DNA from 2 places in the Streptomyces sp. MMCC 100 genome. Region 2 is predicted to be linked to the other one. Evidence: riboswitches for the same ligand, from Rfam matches in the RefSeq annotation. Region 2 holds a riboswitch; the other holds the start of a gene.

Region 1 (7,327 bases), 6.1 Mb from region 2:
CCAACACCCTCGCCACGCCCGCACCGCACCCCGGCGTCGCCGCCGTCCGCGCCGAGCTGCCGGGGCTGCTGGAACGGTCCGGGGCCGCGGCACAGGGCACCTGGACGGAGGACAAGGGCCACGCGGTCGCCGTCCACACCCGCCGCGCCTCCGACCCGCAGGCCGCCTTCGAAGCCCTGCGCGCCCCGCTCGCCGACCTGGCCTCCCGCCACGGCCTGATCGTCGAACCCGGCCGCATGGTCCTGGAACTGCGCCCGCCCGGCATGGACAAGGGCGCGGCCCTGCGGTCGTACGTCCACTCCCTGGACGCCGCCTCCGTCCTCTTCGCCGGCGACGACCTCGGCGACCTCCCGGCCTACGCGGCGGTCGACACCCTCCGCACCGAGGGCACCCCCGGCCTCCTGGTCTGCAGCGCCAGCGACGAGGTGACGGAACTGAGGAAGCGCGCGGACGTCGAGGTGCCCGGCCCGGCCGGAGTGGTGGCCCTCCTGGCGGCCCTCGCGCGCCGGCTGGCCTGAGACAACGTCACGGACGGTTCCCCCGCCTGTCACAGGCGTGTCCTGACGCCCCGGGCGGGGAACCCGGTCCGCCGCCCCACGGTCTTGCACGCCGTAAAGCCTGCTCAGTGAGGCCCAGAACCGTGGAGGAACCCGTCATGTCCGCTCGGAAGACCCCGATGCTCGCCCTCGCCGCCGTGGCCCTCGGCCTGGCCCTGACCGCCTGTGGCAACAGCGGCACCGGCGGCACCGGCGACGACGCCGCCGCCCCCGCCACCCCCGCCGCCACCGCGACGAGCACGGCACAGTCCCCCACCGCCGACGACGCGAGCACCGACGACGGGAACGCCACCGCCGGCACCTCCTCGGACACCCCGGAGGGGGCGAAGCCGGACCAGGGGAAGGGGGAGAAGTGCACGGACCGGCTGGACTACGCCGGTGACCCGCGGCCGAACGCCGAGATCAACTCGATCGGCGCGGAGACCGGCACCTGCCCCGAGCCCCAGTCGGACGGCACGCCGTCCGGTACCCCGAAGCAGGACGGGGTGAAGTGCACGGACCAGGTGAACTACGCCGGTGACCCGAGGCCGAACGCGGAGATCAACTCGATCGGCGAGGAGACCGGCACCTGCCCGCCGGTCCAGGCCAAGTAGCTCCCGACCGCTCCCGCCCGTCAGCCCCGCAGCGCCTCCAGCTGCTCCAGGAACCACCGCGCCGGGGGCAACGCGGTGCCGGCGGCCGCCAGCCGCTCCGACCGCTCGGCCCGTTCCCCCGCCGGCAGGCCGAGCGCCTCGTGCAGCGCGTCCGCCGTCCCCACCACGTCGTACGGGTTCACCACGACCGCGTCCTCGCCCAGCTCCTCGTACGCCCCCGCCTCTCGCGACAGCACCAGCGCACACCCCGCGTCGGAGACGACCGGCACCTCCTTCGCGACCAGGTTCATCCCGTCCCGGACGGGGTTGACGAGCGCCACGTCCGCCAGCCGGTACGCCGCCAGCGACCGCGCGAAGTCGTCCTTCAGATTCAGCACGACCGGCGTCCACCCCGGCGTACCGAACTCCTCGTTGACCGCGTTCGCGACCCGCTCCACCTCGGCCGTGTACTCCCGGTACACGGCGAGGTCCTGCCGCGAGGGGTACGCGAACGCGACGTGCACGACCCGCTCGCGCCACTCGGGCCGCCCCGCCAGCAGCTCGCGGTACGCCAGCAGCCCGCGCACGATGTTCTTGGACAGCTCGGTCCGGTCCACCCGCACGACGGTGCGGCGCGCGCCGCCCTCCGGCGCCGTGCCGATCTCCTCCCGCAGCGCCGCCATCCGCTCCTCGACGTCGGTCTCGTGCGACCGCTTCCGCAGGAAGTCCCCGTCGGCGCCGAGCCCGTGCACGCCGATCTCCGTGCCGCCGAGCCCGCCCACCACGGCGTCGCAGCAGGCGGTGAACGCGTCGGCCCAGCGCCGGGTGAGGAACCCGAGCCGGTCGGCGCCCAGCATCCCGCGCAGCACCTGCTCGGCGATGTCGTCCGGCAGCAGCCGGAAGTAGTCGACCGGGGCCCACGGCGTGTGCGAGAAGTGGCCGATCCTGAGGTCCGGACGCAGCTCGCGCAGCATCCCCGGCACCAGCGTCAGGTGGTAGTCCTGCACGATCGCGACCGCGCCCTCGGCCGCCTCCTCGGCCAGCGCCTCGGCGAAGGCCCGGTTGTACGCCTCGTAGGAGGCCCACTGCCGCCGGAACTCCGCGTCGAAGACCGGTTCCAGGGGCGTCTGGTAGAGCATGTGGTGCACGAACCACAGCACCGAGTTGGCGATCCCGTTGTACGCGTCCGCGTGCACGTCGGCCGGTACGTCCAGCATCCGTACGCCGTCCTCGCCGGCCCCGCGCCGCACCGCCTCGCGGTCGCCGTCGCCGAGCGCCGAGCACACCCACAGCGCGTCCGCGTCGGGCCCGATGGCCGACAGTCCCGAGACCAGCCCGCCACCGCCCCGTTTGGCGTGCAGCGACCCGTCCTCCCGCACCTCGTACGAGACCGGCCCCCGATTGGAGGCGACCAGCACCTGAGCAGCACCGAAGCTTGAAGCCATACGCCTCAACCTAGCCCGGCCCCTCGAACCTCAAACGTCCCCCGGTGTCACCTCGGCGGCGATTCGGTCACGCGTCTTGTGCAGGAACTGTGAACGGGTCGAGGATGTGCGGTGCACATTTCAACTTTCTGGGGGGTGGGCGCTTCATGCCCATACGCACACGCAACCGGCGCACGAGCAGACTCGCGGGCACGGCGGCACTGATCGCGGCCTCCGCGCTGGCCCTGGCCGGCTGCGGCGACGGTGACGCGAGCACGAAGGCGGACGAGGCACCCGCGACGGCCACCGCCTCCGCCACCGACACGGCCACGCCGAGCAGCAGCCCCACCCCCGAGGCGTCCCCCAGCACCGAGACCCCGACGCCCACGCCCACGCCCACCCCGACTCCGACCCCCGTCACCCTGCCGGACCTCACCGGCGGCAGCATCGGGGCGGCCGTCAGCGCCGCCAAGAAGGCGCACGTCGGCTACACCGTCCGCCTCCAGGGCACCGGGCGGCAGGCCTCCTCATGGGGCAGCGGCGAGAAGGTCTGCGAGCAGAGCGGCGGGTCCGGCGCCGTGACGTTCACCGTCCCGCGCGACGGCCGCGACTGCGCCGGGCGCCTGCTGCACACGCCGAAGCCGACCCCCGCGCCGTCGAAGACGCGGGACGGCGGCACGGGCGGAACCAGCGGTGGCGGCACCGGCGGCACCGGCGGCGGTGGCACCGGGGGTGGCGGCACGGGCGGCTGCGAGCTGATGAGCCCGGCCGGCAACTGCTACGCCGACGGCCAGTTCTGCGCCGACAAGCACCACGGCCTGAGCACCCACGGCCGCGGCGGCGAGTACCTGACCTGCGAGCAGGACTCCGGCGGCAGGTGGCGCTGGTCGGACGGCGTCCCCGGCTGACACCCCTGGGCTGCCCTGGGCCGCCCCTAGGCCACCCTCCGGGCCGCGTACTCCGCGATCTCCGTCATCGGGGGCCGTTCCTCGGTGTCCACGGCGTAGGTGCGCGGCTCGAACCCGTCGACGCCCCGCTCGAACTGGGTGAGGGCCGGCCGGACCAGGTGGCCGCGGGCCAGCCGCAGCTGGGCGGTGCGGTAGATCGCGGCGGCCATCCGGCCCAGCGCCCGCCCGTCCTGGTGGCGGTGGACGCGGACCCCGACGTCCACCTGCGCCAGCGCGTCCAGGCCCACCAGGTGCAGGGCGTCGACCAGCATGCCCAGTTCGACGCCGTAGCCGACCGGGAAGGGGAGCCGTTCCAGCAGGGAGCGGCGGGCCGCGTACTCGCCGCCCAGCGGCTGGACGAAACCGGCCAGCTGCGGCCAGTGCATGTTGAGCAGCGGGCGGGCCATCAGCTCCGTGACCCGGCCGCCCTGACCGGGAGCGGAGCCCAGCGGGCGGTCGTACATGGCCTTGACGAGGTGCACGTCCGGGTCGGTGAGCAGCGGGCCCACGATCCCGGAGACGAAGTCGGCGGAGAACTCGCGCAGGTCGGCGTCGACGAAGCAGACGATGTCCCCGCCGGTGACCAGCAGCGAACGCCACAGCACCTCGCCCTTGCCCGGCACGGCGGGGATGCGGGGGAGGATCGCGTCGCGGTGCACGACGCGCGCGCCGGCCGCCGCGGCCACCTCCGCCGTACGGTCGCTCGACCCGGAGTCCACGACCACGACCTCGTCGACCAGCGGAACCCGGAGCACCAGCTCCCGCCGGATCACCGTGACGATGTCGCCGACCGTCGCCTCCTCGTCCAGGGCGGGGAGTACCACGCTGACCGACTGCCCGGTGGCGTGCTTGGCGGACAGCAGGTGCTGGACCGGCCGGTCCCCGGCCGACCAGGAGCGTGCGTTCAGCCAGCGCTCGACTTCTTCCAGCACGTCCGGTGGCTCCTTTGTGATCCATCTCGCGGTACGGACGACTATCTCAACCGTCCTGGCCGTCGGTTACAGTCTTGAACAACGCGTGGGACCACCGCATGCCGGGGTCGCCGCGCGCACAACCGAAAAACAACCACATACCGCTCATCCAGAGGGGCAGAGGGATACGGCCCGATGAAGCCCCGGCAACCCTCCAGCCGGCTCTTGTCACACGTGACGTGGCGAGGCTCCCGGCTAGGGAAGGTGCCAAATCCGTCTCACGGCGAGATGCGTCGTGAGGAAGATGAGGAGAAAGGGCCTCGCCTCCATGGCTGTGCAGACTGCCGAAAGCACATCGAACCCCTCGAACGCCGCGACCTCCGCGAACCCCTCGGGTTCCGCCGTCGACCTCGGCCCCGCCGCCGCCCTGAGCTGCCGCGAGTGCGGTCACAAGGTTCCGCTCGGACCGGTCTTCGCCTGCGAGGAGTGTTTCGGCCCCCTCGAGATCGCCTACGACTTCTCGGGCTACGACACCGAGGAACTGCGGAAGCGGATCGAAGCGGGCCCCGCGAACATCTGGCGCTACGCCCCCCTGCTGCCCGTCCCGGCCGACGTCGCGACCAAGCCGAACATCAACCCCGGCTGGACCAAGCTCGTCAAGGCCGACAACCTCGCCCGTGAACTCGGCGTCACCGGCGGGCTCTACGTCAAGGACGACTCCGGCAACCCCACGCACTCCTTCAAGGACCGCGTCGTCGCCCAGGCCATCGAGGCAGCCCGCGCCTTCGGCTTCACCACCCTCTCCTGCTCCTCCACCGGCAACCTCGCCGGTGCCGTCGGCGCCGCCGCCGCCCGGGCCGGCTTCCGCTCCTGCGTGTTCATCCCGCACGACCTGGAGCAGGGCAAGGTCGTCATGGCCGCCGTCTACGGCGGTGAGCTGGTCGGCATCGAGGGCAACTACGACGACGTGAACCGCTTCTGCTCCGAGCTGATCGGCGACCCGGCCGGCGAGGGCTGGGGCTTCGTCAACGTCAACCTGCGCCCCTACTACGCCGAGGGTTCCAAGACCCTCGCCTACGAGATCTGCGAGCAGCTCGGCTGGCGGCTGCCCGACCAGATCGTCGTCCCGATCGCGTCCGGCTCCCAGCTGACGAAGATCGACAAGGGGCTGAAGGAGCTGATCGAGCTCGGCCTGGTCGAGGACAAGCCGTACAAGATCTTCGGCGCGCAGGCCGAGGGCTGCTCGCCGGTCTCCACGGCGTACAAGGCCGGTCACGACGTGGTCCGCCCGCAGAAGCCGAACACCATCGCCAAGTCGCTGGCCATCGGCAACCCCGCCGACGGCCCCTACGTCCTCGACATCGCCCGCCGCACCGGCGGCGCCGTGGAGGACGTGACCGACGAGCAGGTCGTGGACGCGATCAAGCTGCTCGCCCGCACGGAGGGCATCTTCGCCGAGACGGCAGGCGGCGTGACGGTCGGCGTGACGAAGAAGCTGATCGAGAACGGCGTGCTTGACCCGTCGCTCACCACCGTCGTCCTCAACACCGGCGACGGCCTCAAGACCCTCGACGCGGTGGCCGGTACCGGCCTCACCGCCACGATCCGCCCGAACCTGGATTCCTTCCGAGAGGCTGGCCTCGCATGAGCGTGACCGTTCGTATCCCGACCATCCTGCGCACCTACACCGGTGGCAAGGCCGAGGTGAGCGCCGACGGCGCCAACCTCGGGGAGGTCATCTCCGACCTGGAGAAGAACCACACCGGCATCGCCGCCCGCGTCCTGGACGACCAGGGCAAGCTGCGCCGCTTCGTCAACGTCTACGTCAACGACGACGACGTCCGCTTCGAGCAGGGCCTGGAGACGGCGACGCCGGACGGCGCGGGCGTCTCGATCATCCCCGCGGTCGCCGGCGGCTGATACGCGTCGTAGTGCCGATTGCCCTCTCCGTAAGAGAAACGGAGGGGGCAATTCCATGTGATTGAGCGCGGTAGAGTTGGGGAACGCGCTCCCGATCGGCACAACGGGAACCGTTAATTCCTGCCGCCCGCCCGACAAGAAGCAGCCAAAGTGCGAGCGTATTCTGCGGCTTTTGTTCCCTTTGTATGACCCGACTTGACCCGAATTCAGGCGAATTCTCGCCACATTCCGGACCGGGTACGTCCAGATTTCTCGTCCGATTGACCTGTTGCAGACGGCAGTTGGACAGATACATTCAGCCGCGGTCGACGCGTTCCGGCGCACGCCCCCAGTCGTGAGGGGGTGAGGTCTGACCCGGGTCCGCGAAGTGTGGATCTGTGCAAGGGCCAGTAATAGGGGAGTTAGGCATGGCTCAGGGCACCGTCAAGTGGTTCAACGCGGAGAAGGGGTACGGCTTCATCGCGGTCGACGGTGGTGCGGATGTTTTCGTCCACTACAGCGCGATTCAGATGGACGGCTACCGCACCCTCGAAGAAGGCCAGCGGGTCGAGTTCGAGATCTCGCAGGGTCAGAAGGGCCCGCAGGCCGACATGGTTCGCCTCAGCGCCTGAGACGCGCGGCCACCGCAGCACCCGGTCTTCATCCGAAGGGCCCGTACCTCCCGGGGTACGGGCCCTTCGGCCTGCCCGGACACGCGCCGTCCCCTTGTTCGCGGGTGGCTGACGGCGGGGCCCGATCCCCGAGAGGCGCTTGCACTCGATGGGGGCGAGTGCTAATCATTGCGTTAGCACTCTGAAGGTGAGAGTGACAACGAAGGACCGGGTCGGTGAGGCCCGCAGGCCGGGTGGGGAAGGAACCACAAGGCCGGCGAGCCGTCCGTCGCGGGCGCGGGCGCGGTCCGAAGGAATCACCCCCAGTCCTGGAGGGACCACTTCACATGGCCAAGATCATCGCGTTCGACGAGGAGGCGCGGCGCGGCCTCGAGCGCGGCATGAA
Region 2 (7,327 bases):
GCTGCTGCTCGCCAAGGCCGAACGCCCCGACTTCGTCACCCCCGAGCCGGTGCAGCTCGCCGAACTCACCGCCGACGTCTACGTCAAGGCCCGCACCCTCGGCGACCGTGACTGGGTGCTGGCCGAGGTCGCCGACCGGGAGGCCCACCTGGACCCCCAGCGGATCACGCAGGCCATGGTGCAGCTCGCGCAGAACGCCGTGCAGCACACCACGCCCGGTCAGACCGTCCGCATGGGGTCCCGCGCCGACGGCCCGCACATCGAGCTGTACGTCGCCGACTCCGGCCCCGGAGTCCGGCCGCAGGACGCCGAGGTGATCTTCGAACGGTTCCGGCGCGGCACGGCCCGGCGCGGGGTGCGCGGCACGGGCGCCGGACTCGGGCTGTCCATCGTGCGGGCGATCGCCGAGGGCCACGGCGGCCGGGTCGACCTGCGCGCCACCGAGGGCGGCGGCGCCACCTTCGTACTCACTCTGGAAGAGGCACGACCATGAACCGCATCCTCATCGTCGAGGACGAGGAGCGCATCGCCTCCTTCGTCGAGAAGGGCCTGCGCGCCAACGGCTTCACCACCACCGCGGTCGCCGACGGCGACGCCGCCTACGAGTACGCCCGCACCGGCGGTTTCGACCTGGTCGTCCTGGACATCGGGCTGCCCGGCCGGGACGGCTTCACGGTCCTGCGCGAACTGCGCGAGTCCCGGGTGACGACCCCGGTGATCGTACTGACCGCCCGGGACTCCGTACGGGACACGGTGGCCGGTCTGGAGGGCGGCGCGGACGACTGGATGACCAAGCCGTTCCGCTTCGAGGAACTGCTCGCCCGGGTACGGCTGCGGCTGCGTACGGCGGCCAGGGCGCCCGAGGTGACGGTGCTGCGGTCCGGCGACCTCTCCCTGGACCTGCGCACCCGCCGCGCCCGCGCCGGTGAGCGGACGGTGGACCTGACGGCCCGTGAGTTCGTGCTCCTCGAACTGTTCCTGCGGCATCCGGGGCAGGTCCTGTCGCGGGAGCAGATCCTGTCCCACGTGTGGGGCTACGACTTCGACCCGGGCTCCAACATCGTGGACGTCTACGTGCGGGCGCTGCGCAAGAAGCTGGGGGCGCAGCGGGTGGAGACGGTGCGGGGCATGGGGTACCGGCTGCCGGGATGACCGGCTTTCGCGTGAAGTTTCCTTCATGCCGGGCTCATTGAGGGCTCACCGCCCGGAAGGACCCTCGATGACGTGACGTTGAACCTCCGCCTGGCGGCGGCCCTGTGCGCGGCGCTGTCCCTGTGCGCGCTGCTGGCGGTCCCCGCCGGCTTCCCCGCCCTGGGCGGCGACGCGCGCCTCACCCTCGCCGTGTTCGCGCTGGCCACCTGCGCCTGGATCGGTACGCCGATCGACGACACGTACATCGCGCTGGGTGCCGGACTCGCGTTGACCGCGACCGGCGTGATCAGCAGCGACACCCTCTTCGGCACCCTGGGCGACGCCACGGTGTGGTTGCTGATCTGCGCGTTCGTGCTGGCGGCGGCGGTGGCCCGGACGGGGCTCGCGGGCAGGGCGGCGGCGTTCCTGGTGGGCGGGGCGCACACCGTACGGCAGTTGGTGCACCTGACGACGGCCGCGCTGGTCGTCACGGCCTTCGCGGTGCCGGCCACCTCGGGCCGGGCGGCACTCGCGCTGCCGGTGTTCCTCGCCCTGGCCAAGGCGCTCGCCGACCGGAAGCGACTGGTCGTGATGCTGGCGCTGCTGTTCCCGACCGTGATCCTGCTGTCGGCGGTGGCGACCCTGATCGGTGCCGGTGCGCATCTGATCACGGTGTCGGTGCTGTGGGAGGCGACCGGGGACCGGATCGGCTTCACCCAGTGGCTGCTGCTCGGCCTGCCGCTGGCGGTGGCCTCCTCCCATCTCGCCGCCGAGACCGTGCTGCTGACGACCACGCGGCGCGCGGACCGCGCGGGCCCGGTCCGCATCACCGCCGAGGAGATACAGCGGCACAGCGACAGCCCGGTCACCGGTCCCTGGACCCAGGCCGAGAAGCGCTGCGCGCTGCTGCTCGCCACGGTGGTGACCCTGTGGTGCAGCGAGCCCCTGCACCACGTCTCCCCCGCGGTGGTGGCGCTGATCGGCGCGGTCGTCGCCTCCTCGCCCGCGCTCGGCACCGTACGGCTCAAGGACGCGCTGCGGACCGTCCCGTGGTCGCTGCTGCTGTTCATGGCGGCGACGATGGCGATGGGCGTCGCGCTGGCCGACTCCGGTGCGGCGAAGTGGCTGGTGTCGGGCCTGCCCTCGGACGTCGCCCCGGCCGTCTTCCTCGGGGTCGTGGTCGCCGTGAGCACGGCGGCCCACCTGGTCCTCCAGTCCCGCTCCGCCCGCTCCTCCGTCCTGGTCCCGCTGGTGATCGCCGCGGCCGTCGGCGCCGGGGTCAACCCGGCCGCCGCCGCGCTCGCGTCCACGGCGGCGGCCGGGTTCTGCCACACGCTCCCGGCCTCCGCCAAGCCGGTCACGCTCTTCTCCGACGTCCCCGGCGTCCCCACCTACACCCCGCGCGACCTGCTGCGGCTGTCGGCCGTCCTGGCGCCGCTGACCGCCGCGCTCGTGCTGTTCTTCGCCGCCGCCGTCTGGCCGCTGCTCGGCGTACCCGTGACCCGTTGAAGGAGTCCCGCATGTCCTGTGTGCTGAACCGTGTCGTCGTGGCCCCCAGCGGCTTCAAGGAGTCCCTGTCCGCCCAGGCCGCCGCCGACGCCATCGCGGCGGGCGTCCGCCGGGTCCTGCCGGATGCCGAGATCGACCGCGTCCCGCTGGTTGACGGCGGCGAGGGCACGGCCGTCGCGCTGGCCTCGGCGACCGGCGGGCGACTGGTCGCGCTGGCCGCCACCGGCCCGGTCGGCGAACCCGTCGGCACCCACTTCGCGCTGCTCGGGGCCGGGGACACGGCGGTGGTGGAGATGGCGGCCGTCGCGGGTCTGTCCCTGGTCCCGCGCGCCCTGCGCGACCCGGGCGCCACGACGACCCGCGGCGTCGGCGAGCTGATCCGCGCCGCCCTCGGCACCGGGGTGCGGCGCGTCCTCGTGGGCTGCGGCGACTCCGGTACGTCGGACGGGGGCGCCGGCGCGCTCCAGGCGCTCGGGGCCCGGCTGCTGGACGCGGACGGCTTCGAACTCCCCTGCGGCGGACGGGAACTGAGCCGCCTCGCCCGCATCGACCCGTCCGGTCTGGACGCCCGGCTCGAGGACACCGAGCTGCTCGTCGCCTGCAACCCGTTCAACGTGCTGTGCGGAGAGCGCGGCGTGGCCCGGGTGTTCGGCCCGCAGAAGGGGGCGACGCCCGCGCAGGTGGACGAGTTGTCGGCCGGCCTGGAGAACTGGGCGCGCGTCCTCGTCCGCGACCTCGGTGTCGTCGGCACCGACCTGCGCCACGGCCCCGGCACCGGCGCGTCCGGCGGTCTCGGCGCGGGGCTCGCGGCGGTCGGGGCCCGGCTACTGCCCCGCTTCGACGTGCTGCTCGACCACCTCGACCTGGACGCCCGCCTCGCCCGCGCCGACCTGGTCCTCACCGCGGAGGGCGCCCTGGACCACCAGACGCCGCGCGGCAAGGTCCCGGCCGAGGTGGCCCGCCGCGCCAAGCTCCACGGCCGTCCCGTACTCGCCCTGGCCGGCACGCTCGGCGAGGGCGCGCACGACGTGCCGGGGGTGGACGCCTGCCACGGCATCCTGCCTGCGCCGATGGCCCTGGCGGACGCGCTGCTGTGCGCCGCCGAGCTCCTCACGGACGCCACGGAACGCGCGCTGCGGATGATCCTGCTGGGGTCGCGGTTGCCGGGCCCGGCGGCTCGGACCGCTCAGGCGTCGGCGGCCGAGGTGGTGTCGGGGACGCACCGACCGTCCTCGGTGCGGTAGCTCCACCGGGCGCCGTCGCTCACCAGCTCCTTGACGGCGTTCACGAACCGCTCGACGTGCTCGTCCGGGGTGCCCGCGCCGAAGCTCACGCGGACGGCGTTGAGGGACTTCTCTCCGGGTGCCGCCTCGGGGGCGCCGCACTCGCCCTGCGCCTGCGGGTCGCTGCCGAGCAGGGTGCGCAGCAGCGGGTGGGCGCAGAAGAGGCCGTCGCGCACGCCGATGCCGTACTCGGCGGAGAGGGCCGCGGCGAAGTGCGAGCTGTTCCAGCCCTCCACGACGAAGGAGAGCACCCCGACGCGCGGCGCGTCGTCGCCGAAGAGGGAGAGGATCCGCACCTCGGGCACCCCGGCGAGGCCCTCCCGCACCTTCCGGATCAGGTACTCCTCGCGGGCGACCAGTGTGTCGAACCCGGCCTCCGCGAGCGCCTTGCAGGCGGACGCGACGGCGTAGGCACCGATGACGTTGGGCGACCCGGCCTCGTGCCGGGCGGCGCTGTCGTGCCACTGGACGTCCACCCCGCCGTCGGCGCGCCGGCTCACCCTGCGGCTGGCGCCGCCGCCGGCGAGGTACGGCTCGGCCTCCCGCAGCCAGTCGGCCCGCCCGGCCAGCACACCGGAGCCGAAGGGGGCGTAGAGCTTGTGCCCGGAGAAGGCGACCCAGTCCACGTCCAGGCCGGCCACCGAGACCGGGTGGTGCGGGGCGAGCTGGGCGGCGTCCAGCACGATCCGGGCGCCGTGCGCGTGCGCGGCGGCGGCCAGTTCGCGCACCGGCCACAGCTCGCCGGTGACGTTGGAGGCGCCGGTGACGCAGACCAGGGCGGGCCCGTACGGCTCACGGGCGGCCAGGGCCCGCTCCAGGGTCTCGACGGCCTGCGCGGAGGTGCGCGGGGCGTCCAGGTACGTCACGTCGGCCTCTCGCCAGGGCAGCAGCGAGGCGTGGTGCTCGGTCTCGAAGACGAAGACCCGGCTCCCGGCGGGCAGCGCGGCGGCGAGCAGGTTGAGGGAGTCGGTGGTGGACCGGGTGAAGACGACCTGGTCGTCGTCCCGGCAGCCGAGGAACTCGGCGACGGTCCCGCGGGCGCTCTCGAACAGGTCGGTCGACAGCTGCGACAGGTACCCGGCGCCGCGGTGGACGCTCCCGTAGTACGGGGCGTAGGCGGCCACGTCGTCCCACACCCGCTGCAGCGCGGGCGCGCTGGCGGCGTAGTCGAGCGCGGCGTACGTGACCTCCCCACCGGTGACGAGCGGGACGGTGACGTCGCGGCCGAGGACGGGCAGCGGGGTGGCGACAGCGGTGGGTACGGACATGGCGGACTCCCGTGAGGACCAGCGCGGGGAAGGGCGCTGTGAAAGAGAAGAAAAAGGGGTGTGCGGAGGCGGGGCTCTGCGGCCCTATCGCATTCGCTGATTCACGGGAGACTCCCTCGGACGACCCAGGACCCCTGGTTTCGCGAGGGGTCCGCGCTTGCCGTGGACCTTGCTGTCCACGACCTGGTCTTCACCCGGGGCACCCCGCCACGGACGGAGGGTTGCCGGACAGTCGGCCGGGGCCTCATGACTGTCACTCATGACCTGACGAAAAACCTAGGGGAAGTGATCGGCGCCCCGCAACCCGAGTCCGGATCGCGGGACGCACGTCACACGAGAAGGCGTCTGCGGCATGATCCGCCGGACGGACCCTACGCGTGGGTCGCCGCCACCCAGCGCTCCAGGACGCGCCTGGCCGCGCCGGAGTCGATCGACTCCGCGGCCCGGTCCATCCCGGCCCGGATCTGTTCGGCCAGCGGTCCCGCGCCCGGCTCCAGGGCCACGAGGGCCGCCGCCGAGTTCAGCAGCACCGCGTCCCGCACGGGGCCCGACTCGCCGGCCAGCAGGCGACGGGCGACGTCGGCGTTGTAGGAGGCGTCGGCGCCGCGCAGTGCCTCGACCGGCACGAGCTCGAGCCCGACGTCGCGGGGGTCGAAGGTCTCCTCGGTCACCCGGCCGTCCCGCACGACCCAGACCCGGGACGTGGCGGTCGTGGTCAGCTCGTCGAGGCCGTCGTCGCCGCGGAAGACCAGGGAGGAGTGGCCGCGCTCGGCGAAGACGCCGGCGATGATCGGTGCCATCCGGGCATGGGCGACCCCGATGGCCTGGGCCTTCACCCGGGCGGGGTTGGTCAGCGGACCCAGGAAGTTGAACACCGTGCGGATGCCGAGTTGGCCGCGTGCCGCCGCCACATGGCGCAGGGCCGGGTGGAACTTCACCGCGAAGCAGAAGGTGATGCCGGCCTCCTCGGCGACCTCGGCCACCCGCTTCGGCGTCAGCTCCAGGTTGACCCCGAGCTTCTCCAGGACGTCGGAGGCCCCGGAGGCGGAGGAGGCGGCCCGGTTGCCGTGCTTGACGACCTTCGCGCCCGTGCCGGCCACGACGATCGCGGACATGGTGGAGATGTTGACCGTCTTGGCGCCGTCGCCACCGGTGCCGACGATGTCGACGGTCTCCCCCGGCACCTCGATCACGTTGGCGTGCTCGTACATGGTGCGGACGAGCCCGGAGATCTCCTCGACCGTCTCGCCCTTGTACCGCAGCCCCACCGCGAAAGCGGCGATCTGCGCGTCGGTCGCCTCGCCGCGCATGATCACGTCCAGCGCCCAGGCGGTCTCGTCCGCAGACAGGTCACGGCCGTCCAGCAGTCCGTTCAGCAGGGCGGGCCAGGAGCGGCCCGCCGCGGTGTCGCCTCCAGCGGGGGTCACAGCGCTCATGAGCCGCTCCTGAATCGTGTGTGTCGTGCAAAGTCGTGGACAGGGGATCGCGCTTCCACCCTATCCAGCCCGGACACGGTCGAAGGGCCCCGTCCGCGGAACGGACGGGGCCCTTCGACCGTGGTGTGGCGACGCTGGAGGGTCAGTGGTGGCCGTGGCCGCTCGTGATCTCCTTGTACTCCTCGACGGTCGGCTTCGGAATCTGCGACTCCTCGCCGTAGTAGGCCTCGCTGAGCTTGGCGCGGAGCTTCTCGGTGCTCTTCACCTTGCGCTCGACACCGTTCTCGTCGACCGCGGGGCCGATCTCGGCCGGCTTGTACTGCTCGTGCGCCGTGAGCGTGTGCAGCTGCTCCTGGCTGAGCGGCTCGTGGACCTCGATGAACTCACCGTGCGGCAGGCGCTTGATGATGCCCGACTCGCGGCCGTGCAGCACCTTGTCCTTGTCCCGGCGCTGGAGGCCGAGGCAGATCCGCTTGGTGACGACGAACGCGATGACCGGCCCGAGGAAGAACCCGATCCGCACGAACCAGGTGACCGCGTTGATCGACAGGTGGAAGTGGGTCGCGACGATGTCGTTGCCACCACCGATCAGCATGATCATGTACGCGGTGACCCACGCGACACCGAAGGCCGTACGTGTCGGGGCGTTGCGCGGCCGGTCCAGGATGTGGTGCTCGCGCTTGTCCCCGGTCACCCACGA

The links. Region 2 has a riboswitch for S-adenosylmethionine ahead of ABS735_RS06935 (aminotransferase class V-fold PLP-dependent enzyme). Riboswitches for the same ligand answer to the same signal wherever they lie in the genome.
Region 1: linked by a shared signal. The riboswitch ahead of thrC (threonine synthase) and the one ahead of ABS735_RS06935 (aminotransferase class V-fold PLP-dependent enzyme) in region 2 are both predicted to bind S-adenosylmethionine.

What each region holds. Positions count from the first base shown of each region.
Region 1 covers NZ_JBGORK020000001.1:7,645,236-7,652,562, reverse strand. Annotated here, with positions in the region: gene otsB (trehalose-phosphatase) at 1-518, shown strand, start outside; gene ABS735_RS35475 (hypothetical protein) at 656-1,150, shown strand; gene ABS735_RS35470 (alpha,alpha-trehalose-phosphate synthase (UDP-forming)) at 1,171-2,574, opposite strand; gene ABS735_RS35465 (hypothetical protein) at 2,721-3,461, shown strand; gene ABS735_RS35460 (glucosyl-3-phosphoglycerate synthase) at 3,488-4,432, opposite strand; SAM riboswitch class I at 4,574-4,722, shown strand; gene thrC (threonine synthase) at 4,740-6,059, shown strand; gene ABS735_RS35450 (MoaD/ThiS family protein) at 6,056-6,331, shown strand; gene ABS735_RS35445 (cold-shock protein) at 6,739-6,942, shown strand; gene groL (chaperonin GroEL) at 7,269-7,327, shown strand, end outside.
Region 2 covers NZ_JBGORK020000001.1:1,507,200-1,514,526, reverse strand. Annotated here, with positions in the region: gene ABS735_RS06955 (sensor histidine kinase) at 1-493, shown strand, start outside; gene ABS735_RS06950 (response regulator transcription factor) at 490-1,152, shown strand; gene ABS735_RS06945 (SLC13 family permease) at 1,225-2,640, shown strand; gene ABS735_RS06940 (glycerate kinase) at 2,661-3,884, shown strand; gene ABS735_RS06935 (aminotransferase class V-fold PLP-dependent enzyme) at 3,827-5,191, opposite strand; SAM riboswitch class IV at 5,340-5,456, opposite strand; gene trpD (anthranilate phosphoribosyltransferase) at 5,563-6,627, opposite strand; gene qcrB (cytochrome bc1 complex cytochrome b subunit) at 6,770-7,327, opposite strand, start outside.